DNA from 2 places in the Limnohabitans sp. Rim8 genome. Region 1 is predicted to be linked to the other one. Evidence: predicted binding sites of a transcription regulator. Region 1 holds the regulator's gene; the other holds the start of a gene.

The links. Region 1 encodes LexA, which represses DNA repair genes until DNA is damaged. Its sites were predicted from a motif close to ACTGTATNNNNATACAGT; they were not measured.
Positions count from the first base shown of each region.
Region 2: a site for LexA is predicted at 2,573-2,590, ahead of Q1M54_RS07065 (Y-family DNA polymerase). Genes of this name have one in related genera too.

Region 1 covers NZ_CALPTI020000005.1:108,009-114,886, reverse strand. The annotation lists gene lpxK (tetraacyldisaccharide 4'-kinase) at 7-999, shown strand; gene Q1M54_RS05330 (Trm112 family protein) at 1,023-1,229, shown strand; gene kdsB (3-deoxy-manno-octulosonate cytidylyltransferase) at 1,239-2,015, shown strand; gene adk (adenylate kinase) at 2,156-2,812, shown strand; gene lexA (transcriptional repressor LexA) at 3,007-3,678, shown strand; gene Q1M54_RS05310 (D-2-hydroxyacid dehydrogenase family protein) at 4,181-5,188, shown strand; gene Q1M54_RS05305 (3-hydroxyacyl-CoA dehydrogenase) at 5,298-6,818, shown strand.
Region 2 covers NZ_CALPTI020000007.1:102,790-109,667, reverse strand. The annotation lists gene Q1M54_RS07090 (pyridoxamine 5'-phosphate oxidase family protein) at 53-628, shown strand; gene Q1M54_RS07085 (HNH endonuclease signature motif containing protein) at 635-991, opposite strand; gene Q1M54_RS07080 (BrnA antitoxin family protein) at 1,122-1,442, opposite strand; gene Q1M54_RS07075 (transcriptional regulator) at 1,435-1,746, opposite strand; gene Q1M54_RS07070 (heme-binding protein) at 1,855-2,382, opposite strand; gene Q1M54_RS07065 (Y-family DNA polymerase) at 2,611-3,972, shown strand; gene Q1M54_RS07060 (Stealth CR1 domain-containing protein) at 3,959-5,224, shown strand; gene Q1M54_RS07055 (B12-binding domain-containing protein) at 5,201-6,052, opposite strand; gene Q1M54_RS07050 (TIGR03643 family protein) at 6,239-6,571, opposite strand; gene Q1M54_RS07045 (S1C family serine protease) at 6,561-6,878, opposite strand, start outside.

The DNA of each region.
Region 1 (6,878 bases):
GAGGCTGTGTTGTTGAACTCTTGGTTGCTCCTGCACTTGCCTAAGGTGTGGCAGTCGCGCAATGGGTTTGCCCGTTTGCTCGTGCCTTTGTCGGTTTTTTACGCCGTTTTGATTTCAATCCGTCAAGGCTTGTACCGCCGCGGCTGGTTTCAAAGTGTCCGTTTGCCGGTGCCAGTGGTGGTGGTGGGCAATGTGGTGGCCGGTGGCGCAGGAAAAACCCCTTTGACCATGGCCATGGTTCAGCACCTTTTGGCCCAAGGTTGGCACCCCGGCGTGGTATCGCGGGGCCACGGCCGACAAACGCAGGAAACGCGCGCTGTATTCCCAAACAGCACAGCCGCAGAAGTGGGCGATGAACCCCTGCTGATCCACCAAAAGACGGGCGTGCCTGTTTGGGTCGGCCCCAAGCGCGCCGATGTCGGTCTGGCTTTGCTTCAAGCACACCCGGAAACCGACATCTTGATCTGCGACGATGGTTTGCAACATTGGGCTTTGGCCCGAGACCTTGAAGTTTGTGTGATGGACGAGCGCGGGATTGGCAACGGTTGGTTGCTGCCTGCGGGCCCCTTGAGAGAGGCCTGGCCCCGAAAAGTTGACCTGTTGCTGCACACAGGCATCAACGAATTGGGGGGTGGATTTCAAGCCCAAAGACAGCTGGCGGACTGGGCGGTGGATGGCCACGGGCAACAGGTGGCGCTGGACAGCCTGAAGGGCCAAGCCGTTGATGCCTTGGCCGGATTGGCCAGACCCGAGGGGTTTTTCAATTTGCTGCGCGACAAGGGTTTGACCCTGCACCAAACCACCCCGCTGCCGGACCACTTTGACTTTGCCGCATGGTCAAAAGCCCCCTTGCAACATCCCTTGCTTTGCACCGAAAAAGACGCTGCCAAGCTTTGGCGACACCAGCCGTTGGCCTTGGCTGTCCCTTTGGAGTTGACACCAGAGCGCGCCTTTTGGTCAGCGCTTGACCAGTTGGTGGGGGCTCTTCCAAAGCGCTGAGACGCGCCCGTTATCATTGCACCATGGATATCAAATTGCTTGAATTGCTGGTTTGCCCAGTCACCAAAGGCCCGCTCAATTTTGACCTCGAGCGTCAGGAATTGCTTTCGCGCAGTGCCCGCTTGGCCTATCCGGTTCGTCAAGGCATACCGATCTTGCTCGAAAACGAAGCGCGCACTTTGAGCGACGAAGAAATCGACAAATTGGCCGCCCTGCGCCCACCGCTTTGAGGCATCAGCATGCAAAAAAGCCCAACAACGTCGCCCTTCACAGTGGTGATTCCGGCTCGCATGGCTTCGAGTCGCCTGCCCAACAAACCGTTGGCCGACATTGCGGGCTTGCCCATGGTGGTTCGGGTCGCGCAACGCGCTGCCCAATCACAAGCCAAACAAGTGGTGGTGGCTGCTGACGATGCACGCATCGTGCAGGCCTGCCAGTTGCACGGGGTGACTGCTTTGTTGACACGCCAAGACCACTTGAGCGGCAGCGACCGATTGGCCGAGGCCTGTCAACTGCTGGGGCTGGGTTCAGACGATGTGGTGGTCAATGTGCAAGGCGATGAACCATTGATCCGCCCAGAACTGATCGACGAAGTCGCCTTTTTGCTGACGCAACGCCCTGAGGCAAGCATGAGCACAGCGGCTCACACCATCGGTTCGCTGCAAGAATTCATGAACCCGAATGTGGTCAAGTTGGTGATGGACGCCCGCCAGATGGCGCTTTATTTCAGCCGAGCACCGATTCCCTGGTGGCGAGATGGCAGCTCCGACGGTTCAATGCAAACTTTGCCCCACCCTGCCCCTTTGAGGCACATCGGGATCTACGCTTATCGGTCAGGCTTTTTGTCACTTTTCCCAAATTTGCTGCCTGCACCCTTGGAAACCATGGAGTCCCTGGAACAGCTCCGCGCTCTGTGGCACGGCCACGGCATTGCGGTTCATTTGACCGATCAAGCCCCCGGCCCCGGTGTCGATACGCCAGAAGATCTCGAGCGCGTCAGGCAACTGCTGAGCTGATGGGCGGGTGTTTTTGCAAGCCCAGAACCCGAAGCGGCTCGTAAGCAAGCTTTGAGGATTGCGTGATATTCTTAAAAAGAGATAGATCTGGTCTTTTGGCCGGACCGACCAAAATAACCACAAACGACAAGGACCTCCCCATGAGACTGATTCTGTTGGGTGCACCCGGCGCCGGCAAAGGCACACAAGCCACATTCATTTGCCAGAAGTTCAACATCCCTCAAATTTCCACCGGTGACATGCTACGGGCTGCGGTCAAAGCGGGAACGCCATTGGGCTTGGAAGCCAAATCCGTGATGGAATCCGGTGGTTTGGTCAGCGACGACCTGATCATCAACTTGGTGAAAGAACGCATCGCGCAAAGCGACTGCGCCAACGGTTTTTTGTTTGACGGTTTTCCCCGCACCATTCCACAGGCCGATGCCATGAAAGCCGCCGGCGTGAAGCTGGACTATGTGCTTGAAATTGATGTGCCTTTTGACGCCATCATTGAACGCATGAGCGGCCGACGCTCACACCCAGCATCTGGCCGCACTTACCATGTCAAGTTCAACCCGCCCAAAGTGGCTGGCATGGACGATGTGACGGGTGAACCTCTGGTTCAACGTGCGGATGACCAAGAAGAGACGGTCAAAAAACGCTTGGATGTTTACAGCGCCCAGACCCGCCCTTTGGTGGACTATTACGCCACTTGGGCACGAAGCGACACAGGCATCGCGCCCAAATACCGTGCCATCAGCGGCACCGGCAGTGTGGAAGACATCACCGCTCGTGTTTTCGGGGCGCTGGCGGCCTGAACCGACTTGCACGATATGCGATATGCGGCAACTGCCGCAGCACCCTGTCTTCAAAGCCCCGTTCAGGGGCTTTGGTGTTTTGTGCCGCCTGTCGACTCTCAATGGAAATTTTTTGTTGAAAGTGCTTGCATTCATCAAAAAGCTGGTTAAAAATACAGTCACTGGATGAAAAAACAGCTATTCAAGGAAACACCATGACTGACAGCCCCAAACTGACCGCACGGCAACAAGAAATACTGGAACTCATCCAGAACACCATTGCCAATACCGGCGCACCTCCTACGCGTGCGGAAATCTCCAACATTCTGGGTTTCAAGTCAGCCAATGCAGCCGAAGAACACCTCAAGGCCTTGGCCAGAAAAGGTGCGATTGAACTGGTCAGCGGCACTTCTCGCGGTATTCGTCTCAAAGGCAGCAACCGCAGCAGTCAACGGGCCAACAGCGACCTTTTCAGCCTGAGTTTGCCCGGGTTGGGCCAACTTTGTCTGCCTTTGGTGGGCCGGGTTGCAGCGGGTTCGCCCATCTTGGCCCAAGAGCACGTTGACCGTTCTTACCAAATCGAGAGCAGCTTGTTTTCGACCCAACCCGACTACCTGCTTCGAGTACGCGGCATGTCCATGCGCGATGCCGGCATCATGGACGGTGATCTTTTGGCGGTCAAATCCACCAAAGAAGTTCGCAGCGGTCAAATTGTGGTTGCCCGGTTGGGCGATGAAGTCACCGTCAAACGCCTCAACAAAACCGCCAGTGGCATTGAGCTTCTCCCTGAAAACCCCGACTACCCCACGATCCATGTTCACCCGGGTGAACCCTTTGACATCGAGGGCTTGGCAGTGGGCTTGATCCGGAACAGCGCCTTGATGTAAAGATTTTGTCTTGCGTACAGGTGGCGGGCGCTGTTGATCAGCCCTGAACGCGAAGACTCTCTTGTGAAATCCTGTCTGTGTCCAACCTCCATGCTTTTGAAAGGTTTCACATGGGAATCGCTCTGCTTGCTCTTTCTGGTTTTTTCAAGGCTTTCTCTGGTTTTAAGCACCCAAAATCGTCACCCAAGCCCCGGTCATCGGGGCGTCTTCACCCCAGTTGGGCCACGAGAACAGCCAGTTGCCCCACATCAGTCACCCAAGTCACGCCATCTGTGCCCAAAACCCCATGCCTCAAGGTATTGAGGGTCCGTGAATCCGGTGATGGACCACAAACCTCAGGGCGAATGGTGATCTCTGGCCGCATGGCCGACGTCTGCGCCGAACTGGATCGGCTGGCAGCACTCGAAATGCGTCAATTAAGCCATTGATTCACAAGACAATGGCAGCGCCATTGTCTTGTCAGCCGTTCAAATCCCTTGATTCACAAGGCACAATGTCGGGCATGAACATTGTGATCCTTGACGACTACCAAGATGTCGTCCGCAAACTTGAGTGCGCCTCCAAACTCGAGAACTATTCCGCCAAGGTCTACACCAACACGATCAAGGGCATCGGACAACTGTCTGTCAGGCTAAAAGACGCTGATGTGATTGTTCTGATTCGCGAGCGAACCGCTCTGAACAAGGCCTTGATCGAGAAGTTGCCCCGCCTCAAATTGATTGCACAGACGGGTCGTGTGGGTGGTCACATTGACTTGGCCGCCTGTACCGAGCGGGGCGTGGCCGTGGCAGAGGGCGTTGGCTCACCCGTTGCACCGGCTGAGTTGACATGGGCTTTGATCATGGCTGCTGCCCGCAGGCTGCCTCAGTACATCAGCAACCTGAAACATGGCGCTTGGCAACAATCAGGTCTTAAGTCCAGCGCCATGCCGACCAACTTTGGCATGGGTACAGTTTTGAAAGGCAAAACACTGGGCATCTGGGGTTACGGAAAAATTGGCCAAATGGTGGCCGGCTATGGACGTGCTTTCGGCATGAATGTCCAAGTCTGGGGCAGTGATGAATCTCGAATTCGCGCCGTCAAAGACGGTTTGACCGCTGCCAGCAGCAGAGAATCATTTTTTGAAAGTGCAGATGTTTTGTCCCTTCACTTGCGCTTGAACGAGGTGACCACAGGCATCGTGACTGCCGAGGACTTGGGCCGAATGAAACCCACGGCGCTCTTGGTTAACACCTCACGCGCTGAACTGATTGAACCCCATGCACTGATTGGTGGCTTGAACCGCGGTCGTCCTGGCTTGGCAGCGATCGATGTTTTTGAGTCAGAACCTATTTTGCAGGGATCGGCCCTTCTCAGGCTGGAGAACTGCATCTGCACACCGCACATTGGTTACGTTGAGAAAGACAGCTATGAGCTTTACTTTGGCACGGCTTTTGACAATGTCGTGAACTACATCAAAGGCACGCCCACCAACATTGTCAACCCGGGTGCTTTGCAAGTTCGTCGCTGAAAGCGGCTTCATAATTGGCTGTTATTGAATTTTTGACTGATTCTTCAGCCTGTCCACCCCCAGTACACAAGAACGACCCAGATCAGGGCTCTCGGCCCTGCTACACAAAATGACCGTTTCATTTCAAAAAGTCGCCGTGATCGGCGCAGGGGCCATGGGCCGGGGCATTGCCCAAATTGCAGCACAAGCGGGTAGCTTGGTTTGGCTGTACGACACCCAACCCGAAGCGATTGCCAAAGCCCGCGACGCAGTTTTTCTGCAGTGGGACAAGCTGCAAGAAAAGGGGCGTCTGTCGGCCGAAGCCGTGGCGGGCCACAAAAGCCGTCTCTTGGGTGCCAGCAGCTTGCAAGATTTGGCCGAATGTGACTTGGTGGTCGAAGCCATTGTCGAAAAGCTTGAGATCAAGAAAAGTCTGTTCACCGATCTGGAAAAAGTGCTGACGCCCGCGGCAGTCTTGGTGACGAACACTTCATCGCTGTCGGTCACAGCCATTGCTGCGGCTTTGCAACGCCCAGCACAATTTGCGGGTTACCACTTCTTCAATCCCGTGCCGCTCATGAAAGTGGTTGAGGTGATTGCAGGCCTCAAAACCGATCCGGCTGTGTGCGAGCGCCTGACCGAGTTTGCCCGCCAAATGGGCCACACGCCCGTGCAGGCTCAAGATACTCCCGGCTTCATCGTCAACCACGCAGGCAGAGGTTACGGCACTGAGGCGCTTCGCATTGTCAGCGAAGGTGTGGCCGATTTCGCCACCATCGACCGCATCTTGCGCGACCAGGTGGGGTTCAAACTCGGCCCCTTCGAACTGTTTGATTTGACGGCGCTAGATGTCTCGCACCATGTGATTGAAGCGATCTATCACCAGTATTACGAAGAACCTCGCTACCGCCCCAATGTCATCACCGCCCAACGCTTGGCCGGTGGCGTGGTCGGTAAAAAAGTGGGCGAAGGCTTTTACAAATACGTGGATGGTGCCGCGCAAGTGCCCGCCGAACCACCGGTGCCTGTGATAGAGGATATGCCTCCGGTCTGGGTCTCTCCCCGTGCTGCACGCCGCATGGAATTGCTGCAGATCTTGAAAAACCTCGGCGCAAAAATCGAAACCGGTGCCTCGCCCTCCCCAGAGGCCCTCACGATCGTCGCACCTTTGGGCTTTGACATCACCACCGTGGCCGTGGTGGAGCGCCTGGATCCGGCCCGCACCGTGGGCATTGACATGTTGTTTGACGATGGCGCGACCAAGCGCCGCGTGCTGGCCACCAACCCCGCTACCCGTGCCGATATGCGCGACGCCGCCCATGCTTTGTTCGCTCGCGACGGCAAAGCGGTCTCCGTGATCCGCGACAGCGGTGGCTTTGTGACTCAGCGCGTTGTGGCAACCATTGTCAACATCGCGTCCGACATCTGTCAGCAACGCATCTGCAGCCCGCAAGACTTGGAAACCGCCGTCACGCTGGGCCTGGCTTACCCCATGGGTCCACTGGCCATGGGCAACCGCTTGGGGCCTGACAGCATCCTTGAAGTCTTGTTCAACCTCCAAACTGTTTATGGAGACCCACGCTATCGCCCCAGCCCTTGGTTGCGCCGCCGTGGGGCGATTGGGCTGTCCTTAATGCACACAGAAGACTGATAACTTTGCGGGACAGATCTTTAGCTCTGTCCTAATCTGATGACTTTGCGGGACAGATCT
Region 2 (6,878 bases), on a different contig from region 1:
CATCACACTTGTTCAAGCACGGCCTATTGAGTCCCCGTCAACCCTTCGCATCATGAAAATCCACCTGCAAACGCCCGAGGACATACGCCCCCAAATTTGGAAAGAACTGGGCCGCGCCAGCTTGGACCGGCACCACGAATGGCGCACACCGGTGTTGGCTTCCATCGATGCAGACGGCTTGCCCGATGCCCGCACCGTGGTGCTGCGGCAGGTGGACGTGGGGGCTGGCCTGCTGACTTTTTACACCGACAGCCGCAGCCCCAAAGTGGCCCAACTGCAGGCCCAAGGTGCAGCGATGTTGGTGTTTTGGAGTGCACGTTTGAGTTGGCAATTGCGGGTGCGGGTGACTTGCTCCGTGATCACTTCTGGCCCAGAGGTCGAGGCGCTTTGGCAAGGGGTCAAGCAGTCGGCGGCTGCGGGCGATTATTTGTCGCCCTTGGCACCGGGTGCGGTGTTGCCGCATGGCAGCAGATCAGCCGGTGCAGATGCAGCGCACGCCCCCACGTCCACGCACAGCTTTGCCGTGCTGCGTGCGCAAGTGCTGCAGATGGACTGGCTGGAGCTGTCGCGCCAAGGGCACCGCCGTGCGCAGCTGAGCGCCAACACCTGGGAGTGGCTCACGCCCTGAATACTTTCAGCGCCTGCTTTTGAGCCGCTGACTCTTGCGGCTTTTTTCAAAAAACGCGTCGGGTTTGGTTTGCACCCACTGGATAAAGCGGGCCATCTCTTCGGGCTGCTTCAAGGCTTCGACCGTGGCGTAGGTGCGGGCCAACTCGGTCTCGGTGAACAGCGCGTGGATTTGGCGGTGGCAAATGCGGTGCAGCAGCACGGTGTGTGCACCGCCATGCGACTTGGGCACCAAGTGGTGCGCATCTTGTTGGCTGGGCGGAATGGGGCGGTTACACAGTGGGCACAGCACGTCGTCAGCGCGCGGTGCGGGCAGGGCTTCAAGCTGGGCTTGAATGCGCTTTTTGCGAATCCGCCCTGTCACGGCTGCAAGACTGAGTTGACCATCGCCCAAGGCTACAACAGACGACCCGCTGCCTAGGCCGCTCCGGGCGATTGAGCCCAGCCGCTTTCAGGGCATCCGGTCATGTTGAATGGCCGTGACTTGGCCTGGATCAATGTCCGGCTTCAGTCGATGGGGAGTGCGTGCGCAGCCAATCTTTGAGCGCTGCATCAATGCGGGTTTGCCAACCATGACCGGTGGCACGAAAAGCCGATGAGACCTCGGGCGACAAACGGATGGTGGTGGGCACTTTGCGGTCTGGCTTGACGCTGCCTACAGGGCGACCTGCACCACGTGCCCGAATCGCTTGAGGCGTGTGGCTTGCGGCCAGTTCACCCTTGAGCGCCTGATCGACCGAGCGCAGCAAAGCCGCTTCAAATTCAAGCATTTCGGGGTCCACGGGGGACACTTGAGTGGTTTTGGATTTAGGCATCGAATCGCTCCTTCAGTTTCAGCAGCAGTTCAGGTCTCAGGTTGTCAAATTTGGCTTTGGCGTAAACCAACAAAAGAACAATCTCTCCGTTGGTCAAGTGGTTGAAATAAATCACTCTGGTACCGCCGCTCTTGCCCATGCCTTGGCGTGTCCATCGCACCTTGCGCAAGGGACCAGCCCCGGGAATCACATCTCCAGCCATTGGGTTTTCGCTGATCCACGCTATGAACTCAAACCGTTCGGAATCGGTCCAGACCTTGGCTGACCAAGCGATGAAGTCTGGGGTTTCGTGCACGGTCAACATTAATTAATTGTACTAGCAAAAAATTAGTTGATCGAACGATGGCAGCTGCAGGAGGCAGCAGATGCTCGGGGCTCGAGCATCTGCTAATGAAGCCGCGTGGGCTCAGTCTTAGGGCAACAAGTCAATCAAGATCTCGTTGCGCCGGTTCCAAGGCAAGGTGAACGGATCGTCGTAACGGGCCACTTGGGCCGTGGGGCTGAGCTTGAGGTTTTTGGCTTTGGCCCAAGCCTTCAGCCGCTCGGTTTGCTCTTCAACGCTGGCCTGCGTGGTGAAGCCGCTAAAACGCACGGCTACCACTTCGTGCTCGGCCACAGGACGCAGCTGAACTTGGGGGTTCAGTGGCTTGGGCAAGGTCTGCATGCTCTCGGCGGCGGGCATCACAAAGTGGACGCGCCAGCCTTCTGACTCGGGGGCGACGGTGACGGGCGCTGTCATCGAGATCTTGCGCTGCGCGCCCACCTCGGCTTGGACGTTGTCACCAAAAATATAAGACGCGATGCGCCGAAAGCCATTGCGGCTGGCCGCGTCAAAGTCGCCACTGATTTGGGTTTGCGCCACGGTGAACGCGGCGTAGCGGCGCACTTCAAAAGGCGGGTCTGAGACCAGCACGGTGTAACGCGGTTCTTCAACGGCCATGGCGGCTCCACAAAAAAGAAACAAAACAGAAAAAAACCAACGCATAAAAGCTCGCTTGAAAAAGGGGTCTGGTCAGACATTAAAGCAAATGGGGGGCAGGCCATCGGTCCGCTGGCGCACGCTTGCGCGAGCTGGGTGTCAACACCGCGGGTAACACCACCTGGTCCGTTGCTTCTTTTATTCTCTATATACTGTTTATAAATACAGTATTTGGCCATGCCCCTCCCCATGCTCGCCCTCATCGACGGCAACAACTTTTACGTCTCTTGCGAACGCGTCTTCCAGCCCTGGCTGCAAGGCCGGCCGGTGGTTGTGCTGTCCAACAACGACGGCTGCGCCATCGCCCGCAGTGACGAAGCCAAAGCCCTGGGCATCAAGATGGGCGCGCCTTACTTTCAGCTGCGCGAGCTCGAGCGCGATGCTGGCCTGATCGCGCTGTCTGCCAACTTCGCCCTGTATGGCGACATGAGCGACCGCATGATGAGCCTGGCCGCAGGCCTGGGCCATACCCAAGAGGTCTATTCCATTGACGAAAGCTTTGTGGACCTGAGTGGTATCTCTGGTGATTTGGTGCGCCGCGCCCGCACCATCCGCAGGCGCATCTTGAGGTGGATCGGCATCCCGACCTGCATCGGCATCGGGCCCACCAAGACGCTCGCCAAATTGGCCAATGCGATTGCCAAAAGCGCCGAGCGTAAGCCCGGCAGTTACCCGGCCCACCATGCGCAGATCTGCCACCTGGGGGCGTGCAGCCCGCAAGAGCTGGCCGAGCTCTTGCAGGCCACTGAAGTGGGCGAGGTGTGGGGCGTGGGTCCGCGCATTGCGGCGCAACTGCGGGCGCAAGGCATCACCACAGCGCAAGACCTGGCCGTGATGAGCCCGGCGGCTGCGCGGGCCATGTGCTCGGTGGTGCTGGAAAAAACCGTGCGCGAACTGAACGGCACGCCCTGCATCGAGTTTGAAGACGAACCCCCGGCCAAGCAGCAGATTGCCTGCACCCGCAGCTTTGGCCGCCCGGTGACCGAGCTGGCCGATTTGCAGCAGGCCGTGACCGAGTTCGCTTGCCGCGCGGCAGAAAAACTGCGCAAGCAAAAGGGCCATGCGGCGCAGGTGATGGTGTTCATCCGCACCAGCCCGTTCAGAAAGCAAGACGCGCAGTACAGCCGCAGCGCCTGCCTGCCGCTGCCCGTGCCCACCAGCGACAGCGCGCACATCACGCAGGCGGCATTGGCTTTGCTGGACAGCATTTACCAGCCGGGCTTTTTGTACGCCAAAGCGGGTGTGATGCTGATGGGCTTGCAGCCAGCCACGCGCCAACAGATGACGCTCGATTTGTCGCGCCACGCAGGCGATACCCAGCCCGCCAACCGTACACGCTTGATGCAGGCCATTGACCAGATCAACCAGCGCCACGGCCGGGGCAGCCTGAAGCTGGGCAGCGCGGGCACAGGGCACGCGGCGCAAATTTGGCACATGAAGCAAGATTTCAAAACCCCGGCCTACACGACCGACTGGCGGGGCTTGTTGACGGTGCAAAACGACGCCGTGCGGGCGGTCGATCAGTGGCCCTCAGCCCATGGCGGGTATTGAAAAGCGCTCTGACCCCAATGGTAGACTCAGGGCTCAAAAAATTTTTGCCCACTTTGTTTTGCCTCTGATTCCCAAGACCACCGCGACCGCGTTGGCAAATACCCCCCATACCAACGACCGACCCATCGACGTGGTGTACCTGTGGGTCGATGGCAATGACGCGATTTGGCGGGCTAAGCGCGAAGCGGCTTTGGCGCAATTGCCCCAAGACACGGGTGCGGCCATGGCGCGTTACAGCAACGTGGAAGGGCGCTTTCGTGACAACCATGAGCTGCGTTACAGCCTGCGCGCCCTGGAGAAGTTTTTCCCCCAGCACGGCCACGTCTACATCGTCACCGATGCCCAAGCCCCCGATTGGCTGCGGCCCTCGGACCGCTTGACGCTGGTGGACCACCGCGATCTGATGCCCGAGGCTTCACTGCCCACCTTCGATTCGGGCCACATCGAGTCGTGGATTCACCACATTCCGGGCTTGTCTGAGCGCTACTTTTATTTCAATGACGATGTGTTTTTGGGTGCGCCCCTGAACCCGGACGATTGGTTCACTGGCGATGGTTTTTATGTGACCTGGTCAGACGAGCCGGAGGTGACGGACGAGGCCATGCGCACGGACGCCACCTCGCTTGAAAATGCCTGCCGTTTGTCGATCGAATGGCTCACGGCGCAGGCCCGGCTGGCCTTGGCCGGACAGGCCGCAGCCCCGCTCAGCCGCACGCAAGACCCGCTGTACCAAAGCACCTTTCGCACCTTTGCCCATTCGCCCAGGCCCATGCGCCGCTCCATCTTGCTGGAGCTGGAAAACACCGCGCCTGAATTGTTTGCGGGTGTGCGTTCCACGGTCTTTCGCAGTTGGGACAAGCCCACCATCGTGTCTGACTTTGTCTTGCGTTGGGCGCTGGCACACGGCTTGGCCCAGTTGCGCACTTACCGACACGGCCATGTGTCCACGGGTGATGCCGATCAAGAGGCGCAGTTGCAAGTCTTGACGGCTGAGTTTGGTGCCTTGGATTTCTTTTGCATCAACGACACCACAGACGATGCGCAACACGACGATCCGCGTTTGCTCAAAGTGCAAACGGTGTTGCAGGCCATGCTGCCGAATGCCTCGGCTTTTGAGCAAGCGGGCCAGCATGCCAGTGGCTTGAGGACCGAAGTGGGCATTTCAGAAGCGGCAGCGGCCGAAATTCACCAAGGTGCGCAAGCCCCTGCGGCGCACCAAAGCCCGGTGTCAGGCGCTCGCCGAAGGGCTTGAGCGGAAAGACGCGGCCAGCGCCACGGCTTCTTTGACATCGATGCAAATGCCGTCTGCGCCCAAACTGCGGGCGTCGTGCTGTTGCAGTGTGAAGATGGGGCCACCCAGCAAAACCCCCGGTTCGGGGTTGCCAGAAGACGACTTGAGGGCGCGGATCAGACCCGGCAATGTTTTGAGCTGCGCCTCGGTGGCGCAAGAAATACCGATCACGTCAAACCATTCGTTGTTGACCGCGTGCATCAGTTCTTTTTCGCTGAGCGAGATCTCGATGACCACGTCCCAGCCGGCTTTGCGGAAAAAATCGGACACGATGGTCATGCCCAAAAAGTGCTGCGATCCCGGGGCTGATGCCAGCATGATGCGCTGCACATCGCCGCCCAGTTGTGGGCCGTTTTGGTATTCAAAACCCAGGCGGTGGGTGATCTCGTGCATGCGCACCAAGCCGCAGGTGACCTCGGTGAAGTCGCACAGATCTTGCTCCCACATCAAGCCCAGTTGACGGGCGGCGGGGGCGATCAGTTCCAGAAAAATCCGGTCGGTGGTCACGCCCTGGTGCAGCAGTTCATCGATGAATTGGGTGGTCTCGCTGGCGGAGCTCGATTTGCTCAACGCGACAAAGGTGGCCAACTGTTTGGGCGATATGCCCGGGCCTGCAGTGGGTGCGTTGGCGTCGTGCAGGTCGATCCTGTGCGCCTGCACCAGGCGCGGGATGATTTGCGTCTCGATGACTTCGGTCAAAGACCGTTTGCATTCGTCTTGACCGTTGGATGAGTCTGCGTTTTGCGGTTGCATGGCGCGGTGGGTCAAACTTTGTCCGAGGGATGACATGAGTGTCAACAAAGCGCTTGCATGTGCCTTCAACGGGTTGAAAGAAAGGCCCGGTAGATTGAGGTACATCAAGGTGTCCAAAAGTTAGTTTTGACCTTAACGGTTTCAACCTCCCTGTGCAAGTCACATTGGCCTGACATTTCTAGGGGTTATCACCTGTAAATCAAGGTGTACAGCAGGCTCGCATTATTCAAGGCTTAGCCGCGTTACAGGGCTTTCGCGCAGCGGAAATTCATCGGTGTTGTCTGCCAAGGCCAGTGAAGCTGGCGTTGGCGTGTGCGCAGTTTGTCGCGCTTGTTTGACGGCGTGTTTGCTGCTTCTGCCGCGTACCCGTTGGCGCCAAACTTGGAATGAGCGCGCTTTCAGGTTTTGCCGCATCAGGGCGATCACTTGCGTTTCGTCCAAACCATAGTTCAGCGCAATCGCTTCAAACGAGGTGCTGTCGTCCCAAGCCATGGCAATGATCTGTGAGGTGTCGGCAGCGTCGAGCCCCTCCAGCGGGGCGGCTTCAAATGCCACTGGGGCGCCTGAAGGAACGGTTGCGGTCGCCGGTGACGAGTTCAATTTGCCGGATTTGGCCCTGACGGCGGATGCTGAGCGTCAGGGGGCTGCCTGCAGGCCCTAATGCCGACAAACGTCGGTAAAAATCGGCCAAGCTGACCAAGGTTTGGCCTTGCAGGGCCAGCAAGGTGTCGCCGACCATCACGCCGCTTTGGGCCGCTGGGCTGTCGGGCGAGACACGCAGTACGCCCAAGCCGCCGCTGGGCAAAGCTTGGCTGCTGATGCCCAGCCACGAGGGCGCAGGGCCTGGGCGCTTGCCGGTGCG